2 regions of the Bradyrhizobium sp. JR3.5 genome follow, and region 1 is predicted to be linked to the other one. Evidence: riboswitches for the same ligand, from Rfam matches in the RefSeq annotation. Region 1 holds a riboswitch; the other holds the start of a gene.
The links. A riboswitch is a leader RNA that binds a small molecule or an ion and turns the genes downstream of it on or off. The one in region 1 is predicted to bind glycine.
Positions count from the first base shown of each region.

Region 2: it holds a riboswitch for glycine, as region 1 does, so the genes downstream of both, gcvT (glycine cleavage system aminomethyltransferase GcvT) here and ACVWW1_RS04935 (D-amino acid dehydrogenase) in region 1, are expected to answer to the same signal.

Region 1 covers NZ_JBSRYV010000001.1:1,001,218-1,016,828, forward strand. The annotation lists gene ACVWW1_RS04935 (D-amino acid dehydrogenase) at 1-1,185, opposite strand, end outside; glycine riboswitch at 1,251-1,364, opposite strand; glycine riboswitch at 1,368-1,473, opposite strand; gene ACVWW1_RS04940 (M20/M25/M40 family metallo-hydrolase) at 1,566-2,696, opposite strand; gene ACVWW1_RS04945 (ABC transporter substrate-binding protein) at 2,966-4,585, shown strand; gene ACVWW1_RS04950 (hypothetical protein) at 4,670-4,984, opposite strand; gene ACVWW1_RS04955 (PilZ domain-containing protein) at 5,265-5,552, shown strand; gene ACVWW1_RS04960 (hypothetical protein) at 5,748-5,990, shown strand; gene ACVWW1_RS04965 (hypothetical protein) at 5,998-6,957, shown strand; tRNA gene ACVWW1_RS04970 (tRNA-Leu) at 6,926-7,012, opposite strand; gene ACVWW1_RS04975 (MarR family winged helix-turn-helix transcriptional regulator) at 7,199-7,645, opposite strand; gene ACVWW1_RS04980 (alpha/beta hydrolase) at 7,790-8,572, shown strand; gene ACVWW1_RS04985 (cupin domain-containing protein) at 8,689-8,874, opposite strand; partial or broken gene ACVWW1_RS04990 (quinone oxidoreductase family protein) at 8,877-9,900, opposite strand; gene ACVWW1_RS04995 (3-keto-5-aminohexanoate cleavage protein) at 9,910-10,818, opposite strand; gene ACVWW1_RS05000 (SDR family NAD(P)-dependent oxidoreductase) at 10,829-11,584, opposite strand; gene ACVWW1_RS05005 (dioxygenase family protein) at 11,593-12,495, opposite strand; gene ACVWW1_RS05010 (LacI family DNA-binding transcriptional regulator) at 12,614-13,627, shown strand; gene ACVWW1_RS05015 (twin-arginine translocation pathway signal) at 13,821-14,165, shown strand; gene ACVWW1_RS05020 (FAD-dependent monooxygenase) at 14,317-15,519, opposite strand; gene ACVWW1_RS05025 (zinc-finger domain-containing protein) at 15,527-15,611, opposite strand, start outside.
Region 2 covers NZ_JBSRYV010000001.1:825,309-840,919, reverse strand. The annotation lists gene ACVWW1_RS04105 (cyclic nucleotide-gated ion channel) at 1-177, opposite strand, end outside; gene alaS (alanine--tRNA ligase) at 219-2,906, opposite strand; glycine riboswitch at 3,109-3,197, shown strand; gene gcvT (glycine cleavage system aminomethyltransferase GcvT) at 3,339-4,484, shown strand; gene gcvH (glycine cleavage system protein GcvH) at 4,505-4,870, shown strand; gene gcvP (aminomethyl-transferring glycine dehydrogenase) at 4,893-7,766, shown strand; gene ACVWW1_RS04080 (acyl-CoA thioesterase) at 7,884-8,315, shown strand; gene ACVWW1_RS04075 (hypothetical protein) at 8,616-9,137, opposite strand; gene recA (recombinase RecA) at 9,246-10,340, opposite strand; gene ACVWW1_RS04065 (hypothetical protein) at 14,556-14,762, shown strand; gene ACVWW1_RS04060 (hypothetical protein) at 14,785-15,015, opposite strand; gene ACVWW1_RS04055 (hypothetical protein) at 15,115-15,417, opposite strand; gene ACVWW1_RS04050 (peptidylprolyl isomerase) at 15,492-15,611, opposite strand, start outside.

The sequences.
Region 1 (15,611 bases):
CGTCCAGCCGAGATGACCATGGCCGGTGTTGTAGAACACGCCCGGAAACCGTCCGGCGCGCACCACCGGCATCATGTTCGGCATCATCGGGCGCAGGCCGGCCCACGGCACTACCCTCGACGTGTCGACGCCGGGAAAATGCTGCCGCACCCAATCCACCAGCGGCTGGATGCGGTCGGCACGAATGTCGCGGTTGAAGCCGTTGAACTCGGCCGTGCCGGCGACGCGGAAGCGGTCGGCGCCGAGCCGGCTGGTGACGATCTTCGCCGCCTCATCGAGCAGGCTGACGGTTGGCGCAGCGTCCCGGCTTTGCGGCGCATCGAGCTGCACGGTGATCGAATAGCCCTTCACCGGATAGACGTTGACGCGGTCGTTGAGCAGGCCTGCGAAGTGCCGGCTCGCGACGCCGGCGCAAATGACGATGCCGTCCGCCTGCAACTCATGTCGCGTCGCGACGCCAGCATCGTGCGAAGCGGCTTCGTTCCAGCTGATGCGGAAACCGTCGCCGCCGCGCGCGATCGCATCGACGTCGGCTTCATGGACGAAGCTCGCGCCGCGACGGATGCAGGCGTCGGCGAGCCCGCGCGTAAACTTGTGGATATCGCCGGTCGCGTCCGACGGCGTGAAGAAGCCGCCATAGCAGGTCGTCTGCAGCGCGGGTTCGATGCTGCGGATTTCGTCCGCCGTCACCGGGCGGCGGTCGAGCCCGCCTTGTTGCAGCAGCGTGTTGACGCGCAGGCCCGCCTCGAAGCCGGCCTTGTCGTGATAGACGTGCAGGATGCCGCGGCGTTCGAGATCGAAGGCGATGTTCTCGCGCTGTGCGATCGAGAACAGATGCTTGCGCGCTTCGATCGCGAGCCGCGTCGTCTCGATGGTGTTGGTGCGATAGCGGCCGATGTGGCCGACGAACTCGCCGATCCAGGAATATTTGTGCCAGCTCGGCTTCGGATTCATCAGCAGCGGCGCGTCGCTTCGAAGCATCCAGCGCAACCCCTTGAGAATGGTCGCGGCGCTGTTCCACACTTCCGCGTTGCTGGCGGAAAGCTGTCCGCCATTGGCGAACGAGGTTTCCATCGCGGCGTATCGATGCCTGTCGAGGACAGTCACGCGATAGCCGCGTTCGAGCAGGGCATAGGCCGTCGTCACGCCGGTGATGCCGGCGCCAATGATTGCGATGTGAGGCATGGTGGTCTTCAGGCTCCCGTGGGTTAGAGTCGCCGAACCACCGGTGAAACCGGCGTCGGCGCCCCATCTGTCACGGTACCTGAGAGCTTGATCCGCATCGGGCCTCGGCCCGATGGCAGACTATCCCCTTCGGTGGACGTCACGGCCCTTGATGCGGTCGTGTCCGTCTCTCTCCAGATCGTCCTGACGATACAGTCCTTTTGCCTGAGAGTTTCCGGGGCGGTTGCTCCGTCGGCGCCGAAGCAACAACAAGAATGTTGTGGCTTCGATCTCTCCCGCATCGTCGCGTTGGACGGCCGGACCGTAGGCGAAGCCTCAAAATTGGACAAGGCTAAATTTCGGTCCGGCTTTGCCAACGTGTTGTGCAGTGCAAATCGGTGTCAGTCCAGCGTCGCCAGCAGCGCCGCCATCAGGCGGCCGCGCTCGGCGAGGCTCTCGATCTCGATGTGCTCGTTGAGCGTATGCGCATCGGCGCCGCGAACGCCGAGGCCGTCGAGGGTAGGGATGCCCATCGCACCGGTGAAGTTGCCGTCCGATCCGCCGCCCGCGCTGCCGTGCGGCAGATCGAGGCCCATCGCCGCTGCAAGGCCCTTGGCCTTTTCATAGAGCGCCATGGTGCCGGCATCCGGCTCCCATACCGGGCGGGTGACGCCGCGCGTCACCCTGAAGGTGACGTCGTTGGCGGTGCCCGACAGCGCCAGCATGCGCTCGACGCCGCGGTCGAGATCGGCCTGGCGCTTGGCCATGCTGAGCGCTTCGCCGGTGCAGGTCGTTGCGACGCAATTGACCCATTGGCCGCCATGCACGATGCCGACCGAGAAGGTGCAGTCTTCGGTGGTCATGCCGTCGATCGCAATGATTTGCCGGGCCATTTCGCGGATCGCGGAACGGCCCGAGGAGAGTGTCGCGCCGGCATGGCTCGGCTTGCCGACAGCTTCCAGATTGAAGCGCGCGATCGCGTAGCGGCCGGTGACGACGCCGTTGTTCGGCCGGCCGGGCTCCGGCACCAGCACGTATTTGTTGCGCGCGGCTTCGGCCTCGATGATGTCGCGCGTCGACGGCGTGCCGACCTCTTCATCGGGCGTGAACAGCACGGTGATCGGCAGCGGTGTCGTAAAGGACGCGCGTGCCAACTGCCGGATCGCCTCGATCGACAGATAGTTGCCGCCTTTCATGTCGAAGATACCGGGCCCGAAGCACTTGTTGCCTTCGCGCCGCCACGCCAGCTTTTCGATGGTGCCGACCGGGTGCACGGTGTCCAGATGGCCGGCGATGAGGATGCCCGGCTGGCCTTGTTTCGGATGGGGAAAACGGGCGCGGACGCAGCCGGCGAAGCCCTGGCGTCCCGCGATGCGTTCGATCGTCGCACCCATGACCGCCATCTCGCGCGCGGCGAGGTCGAGCATGCGCTCGACTGCGGCCGCGTCCCATGTCGGGCTCTCGCATTCCACCCAGCTGCGCAGCCCCTGCAGCATCGCTTCGGAATCAAAAGGAAGATTGGCGGGGTTCATGTCTTTTCTCTCTTGTTGTTTGTGCGCGCCGATACGCGTTCGCGTGCCGTACGAAAAGCTCGGAAGACGACTTTGTAAAGTCAAATGCGCTGCACCAGCGGTTCATTCGTTCGTATACATTCGATCCTGCCGGAAACCGATTGACGCGCATTGCGCTTGATGCAAGTCTCGATTTCACAAGCCATACAGCATGTTAGTTCGCCTAAATAACGAACCGCATGCATAACGAATAAGCCGGCTTTGACCAGTTACACGTCAGGAGAAATTGCATGTTCCCTATCTCGCGTTGGAAGCACCGCACGCTAGCGGCTGCGTTGACGGCGCTCGCGCTGTCGTTCGCGCCGCAGGAATTGTCCTTTGCGCCGCAGGCCATGGCCGCGGGCAAGACCATCACCGCGGTGATGCATTCGGATCTGCGCGTCATCGATCCGATCCTGACCACCGCCTATATCACGCGAGACCATGGCTACATGGTCTACGACACGCTGGTCGCAACCGACTCCAACTTCAAGATCCAGCCCCAGATGGCCGACTGGAAGGTGTCCGACGACAAGCTCACTTACACGTTCACGCTGCGCGACGGTCTCAAGTGGCACGATGGGACGCCGGTGACCGCGGAAGACTGCGTTGCTTCGCTGAAGCGCTGGGCCAAGGTCGACGGCATGGGCCAGAAGCTGATGGACTTTACGGCGAGCTTAGAGGCCACCGACGCGAAGACGATCACGCTGAAGCTGAAGGAGCCCTACGCTCTGGTGCTGGATTCGATCGGCAAGCCGTCGTCGCGCGTCGCCTTCATGATGCCGAAGCGGCTGGCCGAAACGCCGCCGGACAAGCCGATCCCGGAGCAGATCGGCTCGGGTCCGTTCAAGTTCGTCCAGGCTGAATTCCAGCCGGGCGTGAAGGCGGTCTATGTCAAGAACACGGACTACGTGCCGCGCAAGGAGCCGGCAAGCTGGACCGCGGGCGGCAAGGTCGTGAAGGTTGACCGCGTCGAGTGGGTCACGATGGCCGACGCGCAGACTGCGATGAACGCGCTGCAGTCCGGCGACATCGATTTCCTGGAGAACCCGTCGTTCGACACGTTGTCGATCCTGGAAGGCGACAAGGACCTGAAGGTCGAGACGCTGAACAAGTTCGGCTTCCAGACGCTCGGCCGCATGAACTTCCTCTATCCGCCATTCGACAACATCAAGGTTCGCCAGGCGGCGCTGATGGCGATCAACCAGAAGCAGGTGCTCGACGCGCTGGTCGGCAATCCCAAGTATTACAAGACCTGCGTCTCCTTCTTCATCTGCGACACACCGTTCGCGTCCGAGGTCGGCGGCGAGACCTTGTTGAAGGGCGGCGACATGGCGGCGGCCAAGAAGGCGCTTGCCGAGTCGGGCTATGATGGCACGCCGGTCGTCATCATGGCGCCGGGCGACGTCACCACGCTCAAGGCGCAGCCGGTTGTTGTCGCCCAGCAACTGCGCGACGCCGGCTTCAAGGTCGACCTGCAGGCCACCGACTGGCAGACCGTGGTGACTCGCCGCGCCAGCCAGAAGGCGCCGAAGGATGGCGGCTGGAACATGTTCTTCACGAACTGGGTCAGTGCCGACGTCTCCAACCCGATCGCCAACCTCTCGATCGGCGGCCAGGGCAAGAATGGCGGATGGTTCGGCTGGGCCGACGATCCGAAGATCGAACAGCTGAAGGACGCCTTCGTTCGCGCGCCGTCGCTCGACGAGCAGAAGAAGATCGCGGCCGATATCCAGAAGGAAGCCTACGATCAGGTCATCTACATTCCGCTCGGTCAGTATCAGGGTCCAAGCGCCTGGCGGAAGTCGCTGTCCGGTGTGCTCGATGGTCCGGCAACGCCGATCTTCTGGAATATCGACAAATCCGAGTAGGCTTCAGGCTGCACGCAACACAAATGGCCGGGACCTGTCCCGGCCATTTTCGTTTCGCGCCGTCGCTCCGCGACGGCGGCTAATCTAGTGACCTGATTTCGCGTTGCTCGTGCTCGACAGGCTCGTGAGCTCTGTCTGTCCGACGCCGGCACCGTTCATCCAGACCATCGCTCCCGCGGCAAACGCCAACAATCCGTAGAGCACGATCGCGCTGCGAATCCAGCGCCGGTAGATCGCGCGCTCGTCGGGGGGCGCATCAAGGAATTTCTGTGCGTTGAGCCCGTTGCTGCAATGGGCTGCGTCGTCGCCGTGCTCGAGGACGGAAGCGCCATGATCGGGCGCGGTATTGCCGACAATCCGATTGCGATCAGCAATCCGATTGCGATCCGCAATCGTCATCGCCTATCTCCAACTCATTGATCTCGAAATGTGGGCCCGCGAAATGTGCAGCCGGAATTTCCAATGCGACGACGTTACACCACGTGACGATCTCTGCATGTGAACCCTGCCACACCCGCAAAACGCGATGCGGTGATGCAAGCATCGTGACGCCGCGGCTGCCTGCTCAAGCTGTGGGCGGGCGCGTGGCATACCAATTTGGATAGCGGCGGCTTTAAGGTTCCCGTCAGTATTGCATCGTAGTCTGACCGCCGACTTGTGTACCTACCGCGACGGGCCCATGGCCGACGACCATAGCAGGCCCGCACCGGCCAGCGCGCAACAGCCACTGCCGACCGAGAAGCGCCGTGCCGGCGCACGCCGCCGCGTCCTCAAGTCGGGAGCGATCGAATTCGGCAATGAAGCGATCGCCTGCACGGTCCGGAATCTCTCGCCTCAGGGCGCCTGCATCGAAGTCAATTCTCCGCTGTGGTTTCCCGACCGCTTCACTCTCGCCGTCGACGGCCAGCGGTGGCCGTGCCGCATCGCATGGAAGAAGCAGAAGCGGCTGGGACTGGCGTTCGATTAGGGCTCGAAGCCCGGCGCACCACGCCGCGCCGATTTGCGCGAACAGTTGTCGTCTATTTCACAAACTACCCAAGGTTACCGGCGTATTGTCCGACGGGTCGATATCGGTGCCGCTCCAGGATGCACGCTCTCACCGTGCAAGGGTGGCGTCCATTGTTTCGCTCCTGCGGATTCACCCAGCCTCGGGGAAATTGTGATGACCATCAATGTCAAAGCCTATGCGAACGCCGATGATATCCTGATCGCCTGGCAGCCGGACACCTGGTCGAACGACTGGGTCGGATTCCAGCTCGAGCGGCGCAACAACATCACGCAGCAGACGACCGTGCTCTCCAACCGCATTCCGCCGAATCAGGCGACGCCCTGCACAAGATCCTGGCCTTTCTGCACGATGCCGATCTCCGCGGCAGCCAGGTCCATGCCGCCATCTACGAGATGAATGACGAGTGGTCGGCGCGCTGAAACCGTTCGGCAGCCGCGGCAACGTCCTGCTCGGCAATGGCAGTGCGACCAAGCCCAACATCGCGGGCGAGCTCAGTGGCGCCGGCCTGACGGTCAAGCATCGCGATCTGTCGAATGCAGGCGGGTCGTCGCCCAGCGTCCACAACAAGTTCGTGGTCGAGAGCGACGCGCATGGCAACGCGATCCGCGTGCTGACCGGCAGCACGAACTGGACCACCACCGGGCTGTGCACGCAGCTCAACAACGTGCTGATCATCGAGAATGCGGTGATCGCCAAGCGCTATCTCGATCAATGGGGCAAGCTGGTCGCCGCGGGCAACGCCATGCCGCCCGCGCTCAAGGCGTCGAATTCCAGCCCGACCAGCGACAGCAACATTTCGGTGTTCTTCGCCGCGACCAACGGCGAGGCGGAGTTCAAGCCGGCGCTGGACCTGATCAAGAACGCCAAGGACGGCGCGCTCTTCCTGATGTTCATGCCGGGTCAATCGCCGCTGCTGGATGCCCTGTTGGTCCGTGCACAGCAGAACGACATCTATGTCCGCGGCGTGGTGTCGACCATGATGGCCAGCAAGAGCGGCGACATCGTTTCGGTCGGCGACAAGGAGCAAGAGCTGGATTTCTGGATGGAGGAGCCGGTGCCGCCCCGTCCGGCGGGCAGCGGAGGCGGTGGCGGCGCGGCGCAACAGCCAAGTGCGGCTAGCGGGGCGTCGGCGAGGACAGTCGTCAAGAAGACCCCCAAGAAAGCCACGAAGAAATCGGCCAAGAAAGCCGCCAAGACGTCAGCCAAGACATCGGCGAAGAAAGCGAAGGCCAGCAAGCCGGCAAAGGCAAAGAAAACAAAGGCCAAGACGACGAAGAAGGCCAAGGCAAAGAAAGGCGAAGGCCAAGAAGTAAGAGCGGTGCGCAACAGGCTGGTGCGGGCGGTGGGACTCGAACCCACATGACGTTGCCGTCGAGGGATTTTAAGTCCCTTGCGTCTACCAGTTCCGCCACGTCCGCATCTTGATTTTATTGAGTTTTCGCAATTTAGACCGAGAGACTTCCCAAGATCCCTCGGCGGTTTTCCAAATCTGGTTTCGTTCCGCTCCGGACAAAACCCCGGCGGGCGCATCTTCTAGCTCTTCGTCGTCAGCCGGGCAAACGCCGGGATAACCTATCGCAGGTGTGAACGGCGCGGTTTGTCCGTTAGTCCGTTCCTGAATTCGTCAACGCGTTGCGAAGCGCCTGGACGCGCTTGTTGAGTGAGATGAGTTCGTCGACCGTCAGGCCGGACCGCTCCAGCAAGGTGTCGGTCAGACAGCCGGTGCGCGATTGCATCGCCTTGCCGCTGTCGGTCAGGTGAACTCCGACCTGCCGTTCATCCTCCACACTGCGCCGGCGCACCACGAAGCCGGCGCTTTCGAGCCGCTTGACCAGCGGCGTGATGGTGCTGGGCTCGAGGGCGAGCCGGTCGGCGATTGCCGAAATCATCTGTCCGTCCTTTTCCCAGAGCACGCTGAGAACGAGGTATTGCGGATAGGTGATGCCGAGGCGGTCGAGCAGGGGCTTGTAGGCACGGTTGATCGCAATGGTCGTCCCGTAAAGCGAGAAGCAAAGCTGGCTATCCAGCGGAATCGGTCCCGGATTTGGCATGGGGGGCCCTTTCGATGTGGTTTGCCAATGTACCACGAAAATCGTTATCACGATAAAAAATATCTGGACAAGCAAATCGAGGGCAATTATACGATGATTATCGCGATAAAGATTATCGCGAAATAAACATCCAGGAGAACTTCAATGTCTGTTGCCACCAAATTGCTCGCCGCCGCAGCGTCGCTGGGCCTCGCCACCGCGACGATCCCCGCGGCCCAGGCCCAGTCCGCCCCGGTCAAATCGATCGTCCTCGTCCATGGCGGTTTCGTCGACGGTTCGGGATGGGAAGGCGTCTACAAGATCCTGAAGAAGGACGGCTACAAGGTCAGCATCGTCCAGAACCCGACCACCACGCTGGCGGACGACGTCGCCGTCACCAAGCGCGCCATCGCCGCCGCCGAAGGCAATGTCATTCTGGTCGGCCATTCCTATGGTGGCGTCGTCGTCACCGAAGCGGGCAGCGATCCGAAGGTCGCGGGGCTGGTCTACATCACGGCGTTCGCGCCCGACCAGGGTGAATCGGTCGGCAAGCTGATCGCCAATCCTCCTCCCGGTGCGCCGGTGCCGCCGATCCTGCCGCCGAAGGACGGCTTCCTGTCGCTCGATCACGCGAAGTTCGCCGCCGCGTTCGCAGCCGATGTGAAGCCCGATGTCGCGGCATTCATGGCTGACTCGCAGGTGCCCTGGGGTGTCGCCGCCTTGAATGGCGAGGTGAGCGCGCCGGCCTGGAAGAGCAAGCCGAGCTGGTACCTGGTGGCGACCAACGACAAGATGATCCCGGTCGACGCGCAGCGGATGATGGCCAAGCGCGCCGGTGCCAAGACCGTCGATCAGGCCGGCAGTCACGCCGTGTATGTCTCGAAGCCGGAGGCAGTGGCAAAGGTCATCGAGCAAGCCGCGAAGGGCGTCGGCGACAAGCAGAAGTAACGCAGCCGTCCGTGACCGAGCTTCCCGATCGGGCTCAAGCGATGCCCGTTCAGCTCATCAAGACCGCGATGAACGCCGAGCGGGAGTGATGAGGCCGGCCTGATGGTTGGCCGGCCTCAAGCCTTGTTTTCGTGTGCGTGGACAATCTGTCCGTCGTGCCGCCCGCCGGGGGCGATCACCGAAACGCCGATCCGGAGGTCGGACGAGGGGCCAGCCTCGCGCCCTTGCAGACGCACCATGGCCATGTCGTGGTGTCCGGGCGCCGCGTAGGCGCACGCCTCGCCGAAGCGAACGACATTCATGATCAGGCTCCCGGTCGCAGTACGACGCGGTTGCGCGATGATCCGATCACGGCGGTGTAGGCCGCCTTCGTCTCAGCAAGCGGGTAGATCGAGGACGGGATGATCGGATAGGGGCGCAGGAAGCCGCCGGCGAACCCAGGTAGCACGCTGCGCAGCAGCTCTGCGCTTTCGATCGTAGAAAACGCAAGCGTGTCGACGCCGAGATAAGTGTGCCGTCCGCGATAGAATTCCAGGATGTTGAATTTGACCGTCTGGTTGGTCGTGGCGATCAGGATCTGCCGCCCGGCCTTTGCAAGCGAATGATGCGCATCGTCGAAATAGGGATCCCCGACCGTGTTGAAGACGATATCGGCTCCGTGGCCGTCGGTCAGTTCGCGCACACGTTCCGCGACGTCGGTCGCCGAGGAATTGATGATCTGGATCGGGGCGTTGGCGTGGCCTTCGTAGGGTTCGTCCTTGCGCACCACGCCGATCACCCTGGCGCCTTGCCAGGTCGCAAGCTGGACCGCAGCCTGCCCGACCTTGCCGTTGACGCCCATGACGAGGACATGTTCGCCGGGTCTCGGCGCGCCGGCTCGTCGAAAGCCTTCGATGGCTGTCACGAACGGTACGCCGATCCCTGCAGCCTCATCCATTGAAATTCCGTCCGGCTTTTCGACCAGGGCCGCGGCCTCGACGACGACATGGCTGGCGTGCGTACCGTCGCGGCGGATTCCGAGGTCGCCCGACGAACCGAACACAGCTTTTCCGATCAATGCGTCCGGCCCTTCGACCACCCGCCTCGGAAAAATCACGGCCCGGGGTTCTTGGGAACACCGCATACGGCATCAATCCCGTGGCGGCCTTGACGTCCGACGGGTTGACGCCTGCGGCTTCGATCGCAACCACGACTTCGTGCGGTTGCCGCGTGAGCGAATGTTTCTCGATGGACGGCGCGATCGCCGCCGCATCGGCGGCTTTGGCATTGAGCCGCACGCAGGTCGCCTCGACGACGACATCGATCCCCGATCTGGTGATGGCATTCATAGCTCGCTCCTAAGCCTTGATTGTCTTCGTGGGCGAGGGCAGGCCGACGATCCGCCTGCTGTCCTCGATCGTCGCGACGGCGCCTCCGAGATCCTCGACGATGCGGCGCGCCTTTGTGACCATTTCCGCGTTGGAGGTCGCGAGCTGGCCGCGTGTGAGATAGACCGCATCTTCCAGGCCGATCCGTACGTGACCGCCCGCAAGATAGGATTGTGCAACCGTCGTGAATGCGGCCTTGCCGATGCCGACCGCGGTGAATTCCGCGTCCGACGGTAGCAGGCCGCGCGCGTACAATACGGTTTCCGGGGAAGGCTGAAAGCCGTAACGAACGCCCATCACGAAGGAACACAGGACTGGCCCTTGCAGGGAGCCGTCGGCCAAGAGATCGCACATCAAGGCGATATCGCCGGAATCGAACAGTTCGATCTCCGGTTTGACGCCGGCGTCCGCGATCACTTTCGCCATCCGGCGAACGTTCGCCGGCGTATTGATCACGACCTCGCCTCCGGAGTTCATGGTGTTGAGATCGAGCGTGCAGATGTCCGGTCGCAGCGCGGCGATGTGCTCGACCCGCTTCTCCGGCGCCATCAGGGTCGTGCCTTCGGCGGCCACCTTCGGATCGTCCTTGGATGGAACAAAGCGTCCGCCCGGTCCGGTCGTGATGTTGAGGATCAACGCGGGGTTGCGCGCGCGAATGCGCTCGACGACGTCGACATAGTGGTCGAGCAGCATCGAGGGACGACCGGTAAGCGGGTCTCGAACGTGGATGTGGACGATGGCCGCGCCGGCATCGGCGGCGTAGAGACAGGCGTCAGCGATCTGCGCCGGCGTGATGGGAAGATGGGGGGTCTGCTCGGGTGTCGTCAGGTTGCCGGTGACGGCGCAGGTGATGATGGCCTTTTCGCGGGGAGATCGCATGGAGGCTCCTTCAGAGCGAGCGGCCGCCGTCGACCACGAAAGTCGTTCCGGTCGCGAAGCCGAGTTGGGTTGCACAGGCGAGAATGGCCGAGGCGATGTCCTCCGCGGTCGCGATCCGCTTCAGCGGTGTCGTCGTCGCGGTCTTGGCGTTGAAGTCCGCGCCGCGCCCCGGAACGAAGCCGGTGTCGACCACGCCGGGTGCGACCGCGAGCACCCGCACCTCGGGGGCCAGCACGCGGGCGAGCGATTTCGTCATGACGTCGATGCCGGCCTTGACGGCACAATAGGCAATCGAGGACCCGATCCCGTTGGTGCCCGCGATCGATGATATCGAAACGACGAGGCCGTCACCGGATGCCTTCAGGAGCGGAGCGAAGGTGCGGATCGCCGCAAATTGTCCGCGCCAGTTGACCGCGAACATCCGGTCAATCAGGTCGTCGTCCAGCGCGTCGAGATCGGCGTGAGGCACCGGCTTGGTAAAGCCGGCGGCGTTGACGAGGATGTCGAGCCGGCCGAAGCGCCGCTCGATCTCGGCGCGCAGTGCCGTCAGGGTTGCCGTCTGCGCGACGTCGGCGATCAACGCGGCGTGGCCGTCTCCAGGCAGGGATTGCACCACCGTTGCCGCAGCGGCGGTCTCGTCCCGAACGTCGCGGTGGCTGATTGCGATGCGGGCACCGAGTTCGGCGAAGCGCTTGGCGGACACGGCCCCGATGCTGCCGGCGCCGCCGACGACGAGCACGACCTTGTCCTTCATGGATCGATTCATCGTCAGCCTCACTTGATCGGTGGCTTGGGGAGGATCGCTTCACCGTTTTCCATGGTGAAGCGATAGTTCAGCGTGTACCAGGGGGCGCGGACCCCGGGCGCCGGTGGATCGCCGTCGTCATGCCGGCGATAGTCGCCGACCAGCGTGCGCGTCACCCCGAACACCACGTCGCTGTTCAGGTGTTCATCGTGGTCGACGAAGACCTGCGTGATCAGCGTCTTGTAGCCGGGCTTGAAGCCCAGGAAGTGCATGTGTGCCGGCCGGTAGGGATGCCTGTTCTGGGCGCGCAGCATGTCGCCGACCGGGCCATCCGTCGGCACGGGATAGCCGGCGGGCTTGACCGACCTGAATGAGAATCGACCCGAGGCGTCGGTGGTGAACTTGCCGCGCAGGTTCATGTCGGCCTGCGTTTCGTCCTGGTTCTCGTAGAGGCCGACAGGCGAGGATTGCCAGACGTCGACCTCGACATTGGCGAGGGGCTTGCCCGCGATGTCGACGACCTCGCACGCGACGAAGAGTTCGGGGCCGGGCGTCGCAGAACGAACGATCGATGCCCGGTTTTCCGTTCGGGGAGAATTGGCCCGCCAGAACGGGCCCAGCAATGCCGCCGCGGTCTCGGTCGCGCCGGCGTTGCCGTTGTTCAGCAGGCAGACCAGCGTCGAGAAGCCGGTCGCATCCGCGAAGAGGATGCCCTCGTTGTGGCTGTCGTGGGTGGCCTGTCCGATCCGGTTCAGGAAATCGATGCCGAGATCGTATTCCGCCTCGCTGAGTTTCACCTCGCGGGCGAAGGCATGTAGGTGCCTGACGAAGGCTTCCATCACCGTTCGAAGCCGCGCGTTGTCGGTCGACGCCAGCGCCCGCAACACGGTCGGCGTCACGTCCTCGAGCTTTTCGATAATGCCGTGAGACATCGGCGGGCTCCCAATGGTTGATTGGAATCGTTTGCATGAGATATTGCAATCGATTGCAATGAGTCAAGGGAACCGCTATGCTCATTTCGCAAACGAGCTAAGCAGCAGGAATCGCTGGGTGAATCGAGCCGTCACGACAATCAAGCAGATCGCGGACGCCGTTGGCGTTCACCCTTCGACGGTGTCGCGGGCCCTCGATCCCAAGAAACGGCATTTGGTCGCGGACGACGTCGCCAGGAGGATCTCCGCCCAGGCGGCGGCGCTGGGCTACCAACCGAACCGGCTGGCCGCCAACCTGCGACTGGGGCGATCCGATCTCGTCGGTGTGCTGCTGCCCGACATCACCAATCCGGTGTTCGCTCCGATCCTTGGCGGCATTACGGAGGTTCTCTCTGCGGAAGGCTACGCACCGATCGTCGCGGACGCCGGGAATATATCGTCGCAGCAGATCTCCTTTGTCGAGAGACTGCTCAGCCAGCGGGTCGACGGTCTGATCCTGGCGACGGTTTCGCAGGATGACGAACTCGTCGGTTTCTGTATCCGGCGCGGCGTTCCTGTGATCCTGGTCAATCGATCGGAAGCGCGCGATCGCGTCTCCTCAGTCGTCTCGGACGACGAAATGGGAATGCGTCTCGCCGTCGATCATCTCGTCGATATCGGACACCGCCGCATTGCGCATATCGCAGGGCCGCTGTCGACTTCAACCGGCGCGCTGCGGCGTGACGGCTTCGAGCGCGCGATGGCGCGGCACGGATTGACCGGGGTCATACGTGAAGCCGCGGGATACACGCGCGAAGGGGGTGCGTTGGCGGCGGCGTATCTCGTCGGTGGGCAGCATCAGGTGACTGCGATCGTTGCCGCGAACGACCTGCTGGCGATCGGTGCCCTTGACGCTCTGAAGGAGCGGCACCTGCGGTGCCCGGAGGATCTCTCGCTCGTCGGTCACAACGACATGCCATTCATGGATGTCGTCTCGCCGCCTCTCACCACCGTGCGCATCGAGCACCGCGAGATGGGGCGGATCGCTGCCAGGATGCTGATCGAAATGCTCCAGAGCAGGTCGGCCGAGATCCGGCACGTCGTACTTCCTCCCGAACTGGTCGTCAGGAAATCCACGCAACCGGCGGCCTAGACATGCGCACGTCTTCAACGCGGTCGTACGCTTGTGTCCGGTCCGCGACCTCAGGCCTAACCTGCGGCTTGCAATTCCATTTGCTTCAGCGGCCGAGCATTGGGATAAGCAGCGCGCCGCCGCGATTGAGCCTCAATCCGGACACCGGCGGCTGCTTTAGGCAATCTCAACACTGTCGGACTAAGAAAGCTGAATGTCTGTTCGTCCCTCACGCCGCCCAAATCTGTCGCGCGCGGCAGCCATCGTTGCGCTGCTCGGCTCGGCTGCGGGCGTTTCCGGCTGCGCGCAGATCGGCGACAGCGTGCCGTCGGCATTCGCCGATCCCGCCAAATACGATCTGTATGATTGCAAGCAGCTCGAGACCGAGCGCAAGAATCTCACGTCTCGCGCGACGGATCAGGAAAAGTTGATGGCCAAGGCGGAGACCGGCGTCGGCGGTACCGTGGTCTCCGAGATGGTCTATCGCAACGAGCTGATCTCGATCCACGCTCAGCAGAGGCTTGCGGATCAGGCCTGGCGCGCCAACAAGTTGCCATGAGAGCCCGCCGGATACGCCGGCGGCGGCCGCACCCGCGGCGCCTGCACCGGGGGCAACGGGCCCGCGCGCGCCGCGAGGCCTCGTTCACTGAAAAGCACTTCGCGATGAGCCGATTGCCGGTCGCGCACGCAAGCCGCGTTCACCTGATCTCTCAGGCGCGCCAGTCGTAGATCCAGTCCTGCCGCGCCAGCATGCGCTGCGGACCGATGGCGCGGATCGCGAGATCGCGGGCGATCGCCAGGGGTCCGCTCAAATGATAGATGCGGCCCTGCTGCCGCGCCATGCGCTGCACCTTCAGCACGCGCTCGCGCCGCATCTCGGCGTAGCGCTTCAACCCGGCGGGAATGCCTGCGGTGTTTTCGCCGGTGCAGTCGGCGAGGGCCTTGGCGAGCACGGCCGCATCCTCGATCGCCATGCCGGCGCCTTGCGCGGCAAACGGCAGCATCGCATGCGCGGCGTCGCCGAGCAGCGTCACCGCGCCTTCGCTCCAGCGGCCGATGTCGGGCAGGGTGAACAGCGCCCATTTGCGCCAGCCATCGACCGCGCCGATCAGCATCCGCGCCGTGGCGGGCCAGCGCGCGGTAGCGAACGCACCCTTGATCTCGTTGATGTCGCCGGGCGCGCTCCAGCCCGGCCGGTTCCAGGTGCTTGACACGATCGCGACCACGTTGAGCTGGCGTCCGGCCGAGATCGGATAGGCCACGAGATGCGCGTCCGGCCCCATCCACAGCTGCACGCGCGGCGCGGTGTATTCACGCGGCAGGGCGGTCGCGTCGAGCGTGCCGCGCCAGGCGATCAGGCCGGAGAATTGCGGTTGTACATCCGGAAACAAATGTCCGCGGACCGACGACCAGATGCCATCCGCGCCGATCAGCGCAACCGCCAATTCCTCTTGCCGCGCGTTGCCGCGGCGCTGCACCACCGTCAGCCCCTTGGCGTGCTTGGTCACATCCTCGAACTGGCAGCCGAGCCGCAGATCGATATCGGGATGGTCGTTGACGGCGGCCTCCAACGCGGCCTGCAGATCGGCGCGGTGGATCACCCAATAGGGGGCACCGGCGCGGAACTCGGCGGCCCGGCCAAGCGGCATCCGCGCGATCTCGCCACCGGCCCGCGTGCTCAGGATGTTGACGGATTCCGGCGTGACCGCACGCCGCGCCAGCGGTTCCTTGAGCCCGAGCTCGACCAGGATGCGGCTGGCATTGGGAGAGAGCTGGATGCCGGCCCCGGCTTCCTCGAGCCGCTCGGCCTTTTCCAGCACGACGACGCGAAAGCCCTGTGACGCCAAGGTCAGCGACGCCGTCAGTCCTCCGATCCCGGCGCCGGCAACGATGACGGTTCGCGTCAGCGCCACGGAGCGGTCAGGCGACCTTGTCTTTCAGCACGCATTCCGGCGGCCGCGCTTCGCCGGCCGCGAGGTCGGACGCGAAGCGATAGAGCGTCGAG
Region 2 (15,611 bases), 180 kb from region 1:
CGTGAACAGCCACCAGAACTGGGCATCGACCTCCGGCACCGACGCCAGGATCGCCGCCAGCACATCGACGGTGATGATCGCGACGACGAGCCGGACAAATCGCGCGCCGACTGAATATGGCAGGTGGTCCTGCTCGAGCAGCTCGTAGAGACGCCCCCGCAGTCCGGGATCGCTCATCGTGGGCTTGCCTGGAGCCGTCGCCACGATCAGCCTCTCCGTCAGGCGCCGGCCGATGCCTGTTGAGTCATGGCCTGCTCGATCGCCGACAGCGCGGCGTCGGCCTTGGCACCGTCGGGCCCGCCGGCCTGCGCCATGTCGGGCCGGCCACCGCCCCCCTTGCCGCCGAGCACCTCGGAGCCCTTGCGCACCAGCTCGACCGCGTTGAAGCGCGAGGTCAGGTCGGCGGTGACGCCGACCACGATGCCGGCCTTGCCGTCCTCGGTGACGCCGACGATCGCGACCACGCCGGAGCCGATCTGCTTCTTGCCGTCGTCGACGAGGCTCTTCAGGTCCTTGGTCTCGACGCCTTCGACCGCGCGCGCGAGCAGCTTGACGTTGCCGACCTCGCGCACGCCGGAGGCGGCACCATTCGACGACGCTCCGCCGCCCATCGCGAGCTTCTTGCGGGCATCCGACAGGTCGCGCTCGAGCTTCTTGCGCTCCTCCATCAGGACCGCGATGCGCGCCGGCACATCCTCGATCGTGGTGCGCAACTCGGCCGCCGCGGTCTTCGCCAGCGTCATGGTGTCGTTGGCGTGCCTGCGCGCATGATGTCCGGTCAGCGCCTCGATGCGGCGGACGCCGGACGCGACCGCGCTCTCGCTGGTCACCGAAATCAGGCCGATGTCGCCGGTGCGGCGAACATGGGTGCCGCCGCAGAGCTCGACCGACCAGCCAAGCGCGTTCTGGCCGTGCTCGCGGGCGCTCTTGCCCATCGAGACGACGCGAACCTCGTCGCCATACTTCTCGCCGAACAGTGCGCGCGCACCGGCCTCGCGGGCGTCGTCGACACCCATGACGCGGGTCGTCACCTCGTCATTCTCGAGCACGACATCATTGGCGATGTCCTCGACCCGGGCGAGCTCCTCCGGCGTAATCGGCTTCGGATGCACGAAATCGAAGCGCAGGCGATCGGGCGCGACCAGCGAGCCGCGTTGCGCGATGTGATCGCCGAGCACCTGGCGCAGCGCCTCGTGCAGCAGATGCGTCGCCGAGTGGTTGGCGCGGATCGACGAACGCCTGGCGTGGTCGACCTCGAGCTGCAGCGCGGTGCCGACGTTCAGGGTGCCCTGCTCCACCGTGCCGACATGCACGAACAGATCGCCGGCCTTCTTCTGCATATCGGTGACGCGGAATTTGACCCCCTCGCCGGTCAGGATGCCGACATCGCCGACCTGACCACCGGACTCGGCATAGAACGGCGTCTGGTTCAGCACGATCGCGCCGCTCTCGCCGGCCTTGAGGCCGTCGACCTCGGCGCCGTCCTTGACCAGAGCCGTCACCACGCCTTCCGCGCTCTCGGTCTCATAGCCGAGGAATTCGGTTGCGCCGAGCTTCTCGCGCAGCGGGAACCAGATGGTCTCGGTAGCCGCCTCGCCAGAGCCTGCCCAGGAGGCGCGCGCCTTCTCGCGCTGGCGGTTCATCGCATCGGTGAACGATGCCTGGTCGACGCTGATGCCGCGCGACTTCAGCGCGTCCTGCGTCAGGTCCAGCGGGAATCCGTAGGTGTCGTACAGCGTGAACGCGGTGTCGCCGTCGAACATGTCGCCCTTCTTGAGGCCGGCGCTTTTCTCATCGAGGATCGAGAGGCCGCGCACCAGCGTCTTGCGGAAGCGAGTCTCTTCCAGCTGCAGCGTCTCCTCGATCAGCTTCTCCGCGCGCACCAGGTCGGGATAGGCCTGGCCCATCTCGCGGACCAGCGCCCAGACCAGGCGATGCATCAGCGGCTCGCTCGCGCCGAGCAGCTGCGCGTGGCGCATTGCGCGGCGCATGATCCGGCGCAGCACATAGCCGCGGCCCTCGTTCGACGGCAGCACGCCGTCGGCAATCAGGAACGCCGAGGAGCGCAGATGGTCAGCGATCACCCGGTACGACGCCACGTTCTGTGGGTTCGGCCCATGGCCGAGGGCCGATGCGGCCGCATCGATCAGGTGGCGGAACAGATCGGTCTCGAACACGCTCTCGACGCCCTGCAGGATGCAGGCCATGCGCTCCAGCCCCATGCCGGTGTCGATCGAGGGACGCGGCAGCGCCACGCGCTCCTCCTTCGTCACCTGCTCGTATTGCATGAACACCAGGTTCCAGAATTCGAGGAAACGATCACCGTCCTCTTCCGGGCTCCCCGGAGGTCCGCCCCAGATATGCTCGCCGCGATCGATGAAGATTTCGGAGCACGGACCGCACGGGCCGGTATCGCCCATCGCCCAGAAATTGTCCGAGGTCGCGATGCGGATGATGCGATCGTCCGAGAAGCCCGCGATCTTCTTCCAGTAGCCGGCCGCCTCGTCGTCGGTGTGGTAGACGGTGACGAGCAGCTTGTCCTTTTTCAGCCCGAAATCCTTGGTGATCAGATTCCAGGCGAGCTCGATCGCGCGCTCCTTGAAGTAGTCGCCGAACGAGAAGTTGCCGAGCATCTCGAAGAAGGTGAGATGGCGCGCGGTGTAGCCGACATTGTCGAGGTCGTTATGCTTGCCGCCGGCGCGGACGCACTTCTGCGACGTCGTGGCACGATGATAGCCGCGCTTCTCGACGCCGGTGAAGACGTTCTTGAACTGCACCATGCCGGCATTGGTGAACATCAGGGTCGGGTCGTTGCGCGGAACCAGCGGCGACGACGCCACGATCTCGTGGCCGTTCTCCTTGAAGAAGTTCAGAAATGTCGACCTGATGTCGTTGACGCTGCTCATGTTCATCCAATCGGAAAAAGGGGCCGGCCAGCCGCAAAAAGGCGTCATTTTCCGGCCGAACGCTTTTAGACATTGCCAGCTGCGGTGTCCAGAAACTGTGCAGGCGGATCATGGACTTGCCGCGGCAGCACAAAGCCCATTGGATAGCAGCGAGAGCCGCGTTGACAGTCTTGGTGGCGCCGTGTTTTCTACCTACCTGTTATTAGTCACGTCGGGAGAGACCGGCCTTACCGCCGGCGCCGAAGGAGCAACCGCCCCGGAAACTCTCAGGCAAAAGGACCGCGTGACGTCTAACATCTGGAAAGAGGCGCTGGGGTTCTCCCCGATGCGTCCGCCGACGGGATAATACTCTCAGGCACAGCGACAGATGGGGCTTTCTGCAGGTTTCTCAAGGGGAAATAGGTCCCCGGCGGGAACCGCGAGGGCCCCGTGATGCTTGCGCGCGAAACCTCCCCGCTGAAACAGACCCCGCTGCACGCGCTGCATCTGGTGCGCGGAGCCAAGATGGTGCCGTTCGCCGGCTACGACATGCCGGTGCAATACACCGCCGGCGTGCTGAAGGAGCACCTGCACACCCGCAAGGAAGCCGGCCTGTTCGACGTGTCCCACATGGGCCAGCTCGTGCTGAGGGCGAAGTCGGGCAAGGTCGCGGACGCCGCGCTCGCGCTCGAAAAGCTGGTGCCGCAGGACATCGTCGGCATCGCGCCGGGACGGCAGCGCTACGCGCAATTCACCAACGACGACGGCGGCCTGCTCGACGACCTGATGGTCGCGAATTTCGGCGATCACCTATTCCTGGTGGTCAACGCCGCCTGCAAGGCCGAGGACGAGGCGCATCTGCGCGCGCATCTCTCCGAAGCCTGCGAAATCGTGTCGCTGGCCGATCGCGCGCTGATCGCGCTGCAGGGGCCGAAGGCCGAATCGGCGTTGGCGAAACTTTGTGCAGATGTCAGTTCGATGAAATTCATGGACGCCGGTCCGCGCCGCGTCGGCGATATCGACTGCTTCGTCTCACGCTCCGGCTATACCGGCGAGGACGGTTTTGAGATTTCCATGCCCGCAGACAAGGCGGAAGCCTTGGTCACCGCATTGCTGGACAATCCCGATGTACTTCCGATCGGGCTCGGCGCGCGCGACAGCCTGCGGCTCGAGGCCGGGCTCTGCCTCTATGGTCATGACATCGACACCACGACGACGCCGGTCGAAGGCGCGCTGGAGTGGTCGGTGCAGAAGGTCCGCCGCAGCGGCGGCGCCCGAGCCGGCGGTTTTCCGGGTGCCGACAAGATTCTCGCACAGTTCGCCGACGGCGCCGCTCGCCGCCGTGTCGGCCTGAGGCCCGACGGCCGCGCGCCGGTGCGCGAAGGCGCCGGCCTGTTCGCCGATCCGACCTCGACCGAGCCAATCGGCAACGTGACCTCGGGCGGCTTCGGCCCGAGCCTCAATGCGCCGGTTGCGATGGGCTATCTGCCGACATCCCTTTCCGCGCTAGGCACCACGGTTTTCGCCGAAGTGCGCGGCCAACGGCTGCCGCTCAAGGTCGCCGCCACGCCCTTCGTCCCCAATACCTACAAACGCTAAACGCCAAAGGATCGATCCCCATGACGACGCTGTACACGTCCGACCACGAATGGCTCCGCATCGAGGGCGACGTCGCCACGATCGGGATCACCGACTACGCGCAGTCGCAACTCGGCGACGTCGTGTTCGTCGAACTGCCCAAGGTCGGCCGCAGCCTGAAGAAAGCCGAGGCCGCCGCGGTCGTCGAATCCGTCAAGGCCGCCTCCGACGTCTACGCGCCGATCACCGGCGAAGTGATCGAGGTCAACGAGGCGCTCGCCGCCGAGCCCGCGCTGGTCAATTCGGATGCCGGCGGCAAGGCTTGGTTCTTCAAGCTCAGGATTGCAGACAAGGGCGAACTCGGCGGCCTGATGGACGAGGCCGCCTACGCCGCACACACCGCCTGAGGATCAGTTTAAGGATCAAGCCATGAACGCGCCCTTCAAGCCGATCAACGAAGCCGCCACCGATTTCGTCCGCCGCCACATCGGACCGTCACCGCGCGACATCAACGCGATGCTGGAAACGGTCGGCGCCGCGAGCCTGCAGGCGCTGATGAATGAGACGCTGCCGGCATCGATCCTTCAGAAGGCGCCGCTCGATCTGGGCCGGGCGCTGAGCGAGACCGAGGCGCTCGCGCATATGAGCGAGCTCGCCGCGCAGAACCGGACCTTCACCTCGCTGATCGGCCAGGGCTATTCCGGCACCATCCTGCCCGCGGTGATCCAGCGCAACATCCTTGAGAACCCGGCCTGGTACACCGCCTATACGCCGTACCAGCCGGAGATCAGCCAGGGGCGGCTCGAAGCCCTGTTCAATTTCCAGACCATGATCTGTGACCTCACCGGGCTCGACGTCGCCAACGCCTCGCTGCTCGACGAGGCGACCGCGGCCGCCGAAGCGATGGCGCTCGCCGAGCGCCACTCGCAGGTCAAGGCAAAGGTGTTCTTCGTCGACAAGGAGGTGCATCCGCAGACGCTGGCGGTGATGCGCACGCGCGCCGCGCCACTCGGCTGGGCGCTGGTGGTCGGCGATCCCCTGACCGAGCTCGACAAGGCCGACGTGCTCGGCGCGCTGCTGCAATATCCCGGCACGACAGGCGCGGTGCGCGACCTCCGGCCGGCGATCGCATCGCTGCACGCCAAGGGTGCGCTTGCGATCGTGGCCGCGGACCTGCTGTCGCTGGCTTTGCTGACCTCGCCCGGTGAGCTCGGCGCCGACATTGCAATCGGTTCGGCGCAGCGGTTCGGCGTGCCGATGGGTTATGGCGGACCGCACGCTGCCTACATGGCGGTGCGTGACACGCTGAAGCGCTCGCTGCCCGGCCGCATCGTTGGCCTCTCGGTGGATTCGCGCGGTGCACCGGCCTATCGGCTGGCGCTGCAGACCCGCGAGCAGCATATCCGCCGAGAGAAGGCGACCTCCAACATCTGTACTGCGCAGGTGCTGCTCGCCGTGATCGCTTCGATGTATGCGGTGTATCACGGCCCGGAAGGCCTGACGCACATCGCGCGCAGCGTGCATCGCCGCGCCACCGTGCTCGCCGCCGGCCTGCGCAAGCTCGGCTTTGCGCCGACCAGCGAGGCATTCTTCGACACCGTGACGGTCGAGGTCGGCGCGAAGCAGATCGAGATTGTCTCTCGCGCGCAGGCGGAGCGGATCAATCTGCGCATCGGCGCAACCACGCTCGGCATTGCGCTCGACGAGACCACGACGCCGGAGACGGTCGAAGCGGTGTGGCGCGTGTTCGGCGGCAAGCTCACCTTCGCCGAGATCGAGGCGGCCGCGCGCGAGGCGCTGCCGAAGGAGCTGCGGCGCACCAGCGCCTTCCTCATCCACCCGGTGTTCAACACCCACCGCTCGGAGACCGAGCTGCTGCGCTACATGCGCAAGCTCAGCGATCGCGACCTCGCGCTCGACCGTGCGATGATCCCGCTCGGCTCCTGCACGATGAAGCTCAACGCCACCACCGAGATGATCCCGCTGACCTGGCCGGCGTTCGGCAACCTGCATCCGTTCGCGCCTGCGGATCAGGCCAAGGGTTATCACGCGCTGTTCAAGCGGCTGGAGCAGTGGCTGTGCGACATCACCGGCTATGACGCTATCTCGCTGCAGCCGAACTCCGGTGCGCAGGGCGAATATGCCGGGCTGTTGGCGATCCGTGGCTATCACCTCGCGCGCGGCGAGCCGCACCGCAAGGTGTGCCTGATCCCCTCCTCCGCGCACGGCACCAATCCGGCCTCGGCCGCGATGGTCGGCATGGACGTGGTGGTGGTGGCCTGCGACGCCCGCGGCGACGTCGACGTCAACGATCTCCGCGCCAAGGCGGAGAAGCATTCGGCCAATCTCGCCGCTGTGATGATCACCTATCCGTCGACCCACGGCGTGTTCGAGGAGCATATCAGCGAGATCTGCGACATCGTGCATGCGCATGGCGGCCAGGTCTATCTCGACGGCGCCAACATGAACGCGCAGGTCGGGCTGTCGCGGCCCGGCGATTACGGTGCCGATGTCAGCCATCTCAATCTGCACAAGACCTTCTGCATCCCGCATGGTGGCGGCGGCCCCGGCATGGGCCCGATCGGCGTGAAGGCGCATCTTGCGCCCTATCTGCCCGGCCATCCCGCAACCGACGGGGCGACCGCACACGCCATCGGCCCGGTGTCGGCCGCGCCGTTCGGCTCGGCGTCGATCCTGACCATCTCCTATATCTACATCCTGATGATGGGCGGCGAAGGGCTCACGCGCGCCACCGAAATTGCGATCCTCAATGCCAACTACATCGCAGCGCGGCTGCAGCCGCACTTCCCGGTGCTGTATCGCAACGAGCGCGGCCGCGTCGCGCATGAATGCATCGTCGACCCGCGGGCGCTGAAGACGACCAGCGGCGTCACCGTCGACGACATCGCCAAGCGGCTGATCGACTACGGCTTCCACGCGCCGACCATGAGCTTCCCGGTGGCGGGCACGCTGATGATCGAACCGACGGAATCGGAATCGAAGTTCGAGATCGACCGCTTCTGCGACGCGATGATCGCGATCCGGGGCGAGATCGCGGAGATCGAGAAGGGCCGCTGGAAGGTCGAGGCGTCGCCGCTGCGCCACGCACCGCACACCGTCCACGACATCGCCGACGACGCCTGGAACCGGGCCTACGCCCGCGCCGAGGGTTGCTTCCCGGCCGGCGTGTCGCGGTCCGACAAATACTGGAGCCCAGTCGGCCGCGTCGACAATGTCTACGGCGACCGCAATCTGGTGTGCTCGTGCCCGCCGACCGAGGATTACGCGCATGCGGCGGAGTAACGGGCCATGTTGCAGGATGGGTAGAGCGCAGCGAAACCCATCCTACGGTCCGGCAATCATAAGGCCCGACGAGACCGCGGGCGAACGACGGCGAGCAATACCGCCGCAGGAGGAAACATGCGCGAGGAATTCTGGTTTCATTTCCCGTTTCGCGTCCGCTATTCCGAAGTCGACGCGCAGGCCGTGGTGTTCAACGCGCACTACCTGACCTACTTCGATACCGCGATAACAGAATATTTCCGCGCGCTCGGCTACGACTATCTCGGCGAGGTCGCGCGGACCGGCATCGACTTTCACACCGTGAAATCGGTGGTCGAGTACAAGGCGCCGATCCGGTTCGACGAGGACATCGAGGTCTGCGTGCGGGTCGCGAAGATCGGCCGTTCCTCGATCGTGCTCACACTCGCGATCTTCGCCAAGGGCTCCGACGACCTGCGCGCGACCGGCGAGATCATCTGGGTCGCCACAGATCAAAAGACCCACCAATCGGTCGCCGTGACGGAAGACCTGCGTGCGCTGATTGCGAGCCGGGAAACGGTGCTGGCGTAACACGCCGCCTGCCCAGGCGACCTCTCGCATTGTCCGGGTCGATAGAGCGCAAGCCATCGTCGAGCCCGGCGATCGCCGGCTGCGGTCCATGCACAAGCCCCTCGAGCAGCCTGCCGATTTCCATGTCGTTGAAGACGCCGCGCTGGCGAAAGCCGCGGAGGTAGAATAGCGCGTTGGTCCTCATGAATCCCGCCGCGATCAGCTCGAGCAACCGCATCTCGGTCGCGCCAAGTCCCGATCCGCTCCATGGCAGCTCACGAAGCAGATCCAGCAGAGCCGGCCTCAGCAAGGGAAACGCACTCAGGTCGCGGTGCACCATATCGAAACACGTCTGCGGAGTTGTCGCCCGATACGCCTGCCAGCACATGCTTGCGGTCTCGATATCCACAGTCGGATGTTAGCCAGCGGGACCTCGTTCCAACCGCGCCATGCCGGGTCCATCGTTAGCAGGCTGAAGCCGACGAGACGCAATTTCAGCTTCGCTAACATGTCCGGCTGAGCATGAAACTGATCGAGCACCCAGATCAACTGCAGCTGATCGTTTGGGGCAGGGTCAAACCACAATTCGATGATGTCGAACGACTGGCAATAATCGTTGAACGCGAGGTCCTTCCAAGTCGCGCGCTTCGCGGACGGGGAAATCCAATCCGACCAATGATTCCCCGGCTTCTGGCCCGCTCGCACGCTGAAATAGGCCGCCAGCTCTTGTGGCGAAGGCAGCACGCCCCAGGTGAAGCGAAATGAAAGCGGAAGCACCGCGTCGCCCAGACCTGCGCGTTTCAGGTCGAGCCCAGATGGATTACCCAAGATCAGGCGCTTCACCGCTTCAACTCACTGAACACCGGCTACAAAACCAAACGGGCGCCGAAGACGTCGGCAACTCAACGTCCTCAGCGCCCGCTTGTAGCGAAATCGTGCCAGCCTTGAAGCTTATTCCTCAGCGGCCGCCGGCTCTTCCCCGTCGGCATCGCGCTCGGGCGTACCGGCAAGGATCTGCTCGGCGATCAGGCCGGAGTTCTGGCGGATCGCAGCTTCGATCTTGGCGGTGATGTCGGGATTCGCCTTCAGGAACGCCTTGGAGTTCTCGCGGCCCTGGCCGAGCCGCTGGCTGTCATACGAGAACCAGGCGCCGGACTTCTCGACAATGCCGGCCTTGACGCCGAGGTCGAGGATCTCGCCCATCTTGGAGACGCCCTCGCCGTACATGATGTCGAACTCGACCTGCTTGAAGGGCGGTGCCAGCTTGTTCTTCACCACCTTGACGCGGGTGGTGTTGCCGACCACCTCGTCGCGCTCCTTGATCGCGCCGATGCGGCGGATGTCGAGGCGGACCGAGGCATAGAATTTCAGCGCGTTGCCGCCGGTCGTGGTCTCCGGCGAGCCGTACATCACGCCGATCTTCATGCGGATCTGGTTGATGAAGATCACCATGGTGTGGGACTTGTTGATCGAGGCGGTGAGCTTGCGCAGCGCCTGGCTCATCAGGCGCGCCTGCAGGCCTGGCAGCGCGTCGCCCATCTCGCCCTCGAGCTCGGCCTTCGGCACCAGTGCCGCGACCGAATCGATCACCAGCACGTCGACCGCGCCGGAGCGCACCAGCGTGTCGCAAATCTCCAGCGCCTGCTCGCCGGTGTCCGGCTGCGAGATCAGGAGCTCGTCGATGTTGACGCCGAGCTTGCGCGCATAGACCGGATCGAGCGCGTGTTCGGCGTCGATGAAGGCGCAGATGCCGCCCTTCTTCTGGCCTTCCGCCACGGTGTGCAGCGCCAGCGTGGTCTTGCCCGAGGATTCCGGCCCGTAGATCTCGACGACACGTCCCTTCGGCAGACCGCCGACGCCGAGCGCGATATCGAGTCCCAGTGACCCCGACGACACCGTCTCGACATCCATCGAACGGTCGTTCTTGCCGAGCTTCATCACCGAGCCCTTGCCGAACTGGCGCTCGATCTGGGAGAGCGCGGCTGAGAGGGCCTTGGACTTGTCCATGGAGGATCCTTCGACGATACGCAGTGCAGTAGCGGACATTTGGGATGTGCTCCTTATGGCGGGGATTCGCTAGCGGGAAAGATGGGCGATGCGATCAGGCGGAATGCGTTGCTGATAGGAACCCCGTACCACGTTTGTTCTATGTTCGCAATATGTTCTTTCTGGCGTGCGGGTGCTGGCCTGTTTTATCCCCTAGTGGCCTAAGTTGAATTTGGAAGTGGCCTGTTTTGAATTAACCGAGCGGTAACCGAGGCTTGGCCGCTGTTCTCGGTAAGACTACTGAGTCGGCAATCCAATGTTCTGCCGATAGCAATTCTTATTGTCCGATAACTGTTCTTCTCCACAGGGGAGAAGTGTTACCGGAGTTCTCCGTGGGCGAACGGAGTTCCGGTAGGCCGCAGTTGCCCCTAGCCAGGATTTGAGGACGACCCGTTTTGAGTCAAAGAGCGGCGGTACCTGATGTACGACGCTATAGGCGCAGCAAACGTCAGAAACAGTACGGGTAGACCGATTGCCACCCAAGCGAAAACCGCCGGGTTGGTCGTACCGAACAGCCACATAACGCCGATGACCAACTCGATTGCGGCTAGGCCGATCAAACGGCCCTTGATTGATCTGTTCATTTCGCCTGCTTAGGGCCGCCTCAGTTGGCGGCCTCTTCTTGAGATGGCGATCTTGAAACCACTTGAAGTGACGTGCGAAAAGTGCAACGGCCCGGGTAATCCCCGATTCTATCCCCACTTGGCAAATGCGAATGCCAGCGCCAATCCCAAAGAAACCGCCCAGCGAGTGGCACCAGGCATTGCTGCGCAAACCTCACGGGGATCAGTGGCGCGTCGAAGAGGGAGCCGAGCCGATGATATTCCACTCTCTCCAATGGGTCGGATGAACCACAACGGGCCGATTTGAATCGGCATTGACCCATCCGCCGAGAACTCGGCAACAGGGGAATACGAGCGCGTGGAGGCCATCCGAGTCGATTACGGCCAACTCCAAAACGCGGTTGAATGGCGCGGTTTCAATTTGGTGCCAAATCATGAAGAGAGAATAGGCCGCCGTTTGCATCGGCCGTTGACGACAATCAACCGACTCATGCGTGTCCTAATTTCATTTTGCGAGTGTCCTAATTAGGACAGCACCGGCGTGCGGACTGGCCCTGTTTTATCCCCCAGTGGCCTAAGCTGAATCTGGAAGTGGCCTGTTTTGAATTAACCGAGCGGTAACCGAGGCTTAGCCGTTGTTCTCGGTAGGACTACTGAGTCGCGCGGTGGATGTTCTGCACACAGAATCACTTGAAGAGCGTCTCAACATCAAGGCACAGCGGCTCCTGAAGGAGGCTTGGGGGCACTCCACCGGCGTCGAGCGCTCCCGCCTTGTCCGCAAGGCGCGCCTTGCCGAAACCGCCTCACAGTTGAGCGACTGGCTGCGGTCGCCGGCTTCACGAGCGCTGACGTGAGGGGTCGATACCATTTCCATGCGCAAAGCGGCGCAAGCAGGATAGTCAATTTTCGTAGGCGCTGGGCAAGCAAGAGCGATACGGCAATCAAGGCGGTCCTGAATTACTTCTGGCTCCGCAAGTAAAAGGTCATCGCACTCGAAAGTGCAATATCCGGGATTTTGTTCCTACCCTCTCGGACTGGAAGGGCTACGCCGCCTGTAAGAGTTTCAAACGGGCGGCGTAGCTTTGTCTGGGCCGCCTTAGTCCCTGATCTTGCCCTTGCCTTCGCAGGCCGTGCATTTGACCGCGATAGATTCTGTGACCCGGCTGCACCGCCTGCGCAATTGGCTGGACGCCCATTCCATTGCAGTTTGGGCAGATACGCTCTTTGATCTTCGGCTGCATGTTTGAGCCTTTCTGGCCGCCTCATTTGGGCGAATCGAAAGGGGCCGCTCCACGCGCGGCCCCTTGCCGGTTTAGTTTCGAAAATCTGTTCGGGATGAAAATCTAGCCCCGGCAAGTCTTACGTTAGAGTTTTCAACAGACCTTTAGGATTCCGATAAACTACGGTGTTTCGCTATCGGAACCAGGAACCTGACATTAGACGCTCGCGTTAACTGACCGCTTGCCTCTCAACGAAAGGGACAAAGAGGAGGTTGGCATGATGGAGCATCCCAATCTCGATTCGTATGTAGTTCGAGCGCGCATCTGTCTTGGTATTGCGATCATTGGCGCGGTGCTGTTCGCCACGGTGATGCTCACTGGCATACGATAAGGCCGCCTCAGTTGGCGGCGGCCTCTTTCTTTTTTTAATCTCGATCTCAGCTTCGTTTCCGTATGTCCTCGGTTAGGACTTCCAGATCGTCGCTGCTGCGCGTCCTAATTCCAGGTTGCGAGTGCCCAAATTAGGACAGCACCGGCGTGTCGGTACCCGCCTGTTTCCATTCCCAGTGGTCTACTTTGAAATTTCGAGTGGCCTAGTTTGGGTTTAACCGCGTCGCAACCATGCGTTGCCCGTTGTTCTCAACACGACTACCGAGCAGTCCTATTCACGACACCATCCGTTCCAGGTCCACAGAACAGAGGACTACCGGGATCTCTCCGTGGGTGAACCGAGTTCGTAAATCGCGATCTTTGCAATGTTCACTTTGGAACTGAGCACCGGCCATTTGCATATTAGGATTCGTGGAACTCAAACCCAACGGTTAGGACCCGAAGGCGAGGTAGAGGTGTCATGAAGCGACGACGACGCCGGGTAGTTCAGATTATCCCCCTTGAAGAACGTCTCACCCAGGAAGCCAGAGAGCTGCGCCAACGAGCTAGAAGACTTGCCCCGTGTCGAGAGCGGGAAGCATTGCTAAGAAAGGCGCGTCACAATGAGACCACCGCTCATTTGACCGAGTGGCTGATGTCTCCCGGGCCACGCGCTCCAATTTAGGAGCGCGACGGTGTCAGCGAACCGGAATCAATTCGATGGCGTCGAGACCGCCTTTGTCTGCGCTGTGCTGGGGTCGCTCATTCAGAGGCCGCCTCGGCTGGTGTCGGGCCATGCCCCCCATAATCGGCTGGAGTTCAGTTCTCGCGATAGCGCTCATATGCGGCCACTGCACCGCCAAGCACGCTGCCAAGCGTGGCCGCTCTAAACCGGCATGGTTCATCTCGGCGGCGCGCGCGCCGCACCCGTTGCTTGCCCGCAACTAACCTTTCAGAGGTATTAAACTTTTTAATGCGCCATGCAGACATACCCTTGCCAGGATTTTGCAAATCCTTCCTGGGGCTAGAGCCGACGCCGTCCGCATGCATTTTAAGCGGGCGGGCGTTCGTACATTTGAGCGTATGTCGTAAACAGCAAGAAGCCCCGACGGGGGCTAGCGCGTCAGGGCCTCTTTCCGGATGCGATTCTCCCCGGAGCGCAAACTCAGCGCGCGGTCCAGCTGAGAGCGCCGTGAAGTGTACCGGGGAACGTCGGCAATATAGAACGCTCTCCCGGACTACCTCGACTTGACAAGTGTCCTAACTCCCATCTGACCGTGTCCGAATTAGGACAGTACCGGCGTGTCGGTGCTGGCCTGTTTCCATCCCTGTGGCTTTGATTTTCTGCGTGGCCTGGTTTGCCATTTACCCGTCGCAATCGTTCGCGTGACGTCGTCTGCCCCATCGGTGAAGGCCGAGCCGTCCCGACCGATCCCCGTGATAGCCAATTTGGGACATGTGCTGTGGCACAAATTGTATAGGCTCCCAGCTATCAGGATTTTGCACACCTTCCTGGGGCTAGGGCCAGCGCCGTCCGCAAGCATTTCGAGCGGGCGGCGTTGTGCTGTCAGGCATCAGCCGGAGTGAAACCGGGCCGATCCGGGCACGCCGACGGGAGCCGTTGTCGAAGCGTTTGGGCTGCGGCGCGGCGCGATCCGTAGTTCTCCGGGGCAGAACAAAGTTCCGCGAGCAGGCGGCTCGACCTTCGTCTCGACTGCATCGGACAATCAACGAGTTGCCGAAAGATTTGGCGAAGCCGGATCACGATTGGCACAATCTGCATACGACCTTGGTACCCCTCCTGACGCCCAAAAAAACTACGTAGCGTTCAAGGGAAGACTCGGGTTCCGGCAGTGTTCGTAACATTTGACTTGTCCGGCCGACGCACCGATTGCGCATCGCGAGGCAAGGCGATGCCGTCGGCGAACGGATCCACTCCGGGATCCGCAACGACGCCCAAACGGGCGCCCCGCTTCACTCAATCGTTTGACGGGTGTTAGTTGTTGCTACAACCTTTGATTTAAATATCGACGACCGCCATTCATTCGCGGGAACCGTTCCAGATGATTCACAAGGGCGTCGAATTCAGCGTCACGCAGCTCATGCCCGGCGTCTGGAAATGGCGTTTCCAGATCGGCGATCGGGTCTTCACGGGCAAGACCGAAGCAAAGCTCGACCTGTTGGCGATCCGCCGCGTGCAGCTGCGGATCGACCGCGAGCTGAACAATCTCGGGCTCGGCCGGACCCGCGGACACCGCGATCAGGACTGAGACGCAGTCCGTCCGGCAAGCTTCAGTCCGCGCTTGCCAGCCGCCGCATCGTGAACTCGATGTCGCCGCCCGGCAGTTCGCGCCAGCTCTCGACCGCGCTCATATAGGCGGCCTTCGGATAGCGCTTGAGAAAGTCGCGCGCCCGCAGGCGGGCCTGATCGCGCGGCAGGCTGAAGGTCTCGCGCAGATAGCCGTCATCCGGCTTGCGCCGCGCGGCCATCCGGCTGGCAAGATCGCGCGGACGAAACACCATTGCCGCAACTCCGGACCAACTGACGACGCCCCCAATATAGGGGCGGCGCCGGCAAAATCCGAGTCTGCGGGAAGTGGAGGAAGCCGCCCCGAGCGGGCGTTACTGGCTGCGCTGCGCCGAGCCTCCGGGCTGCGTGGAGCTCCCGGTCTTGGTCTTCGGCTTGGCCGGATGGGCCGCCGCCTTCGGCGCATCGCTACGCACCGCGCCCCAGGGATCGGACGATCCCTTGGCATCCGGAATCTTGCTCAACGAGTCCTTGTAGGCCTTGTCGTTGATCGCGTCCCGTTCCTTCTCCTCCTGGGTCTTGGTCTTGACCTCAGGCATCAGATTGACGTTCGGCATTTGCGCATAGGCCGGCGCCGACAGCAGCACCGCAACCGCAACTGCGCTCAAAACTCTCATAAGAACGCTCCTTGCATTTTCGTCAGCGGTATATCACCCCAAGAAAGCCGCCGCCAAGCGCGCCCATCCCTGCCCTAGAGGTGGTCTGACTTGCAGGATTTCGGCGACTGCATCCAGTCGTCCCAGATCGGACCGCATCGCGTGCAGCCGGCGAGCGCAAGCCCGATCGCGATCACGCCGCCCAGCAATACCAA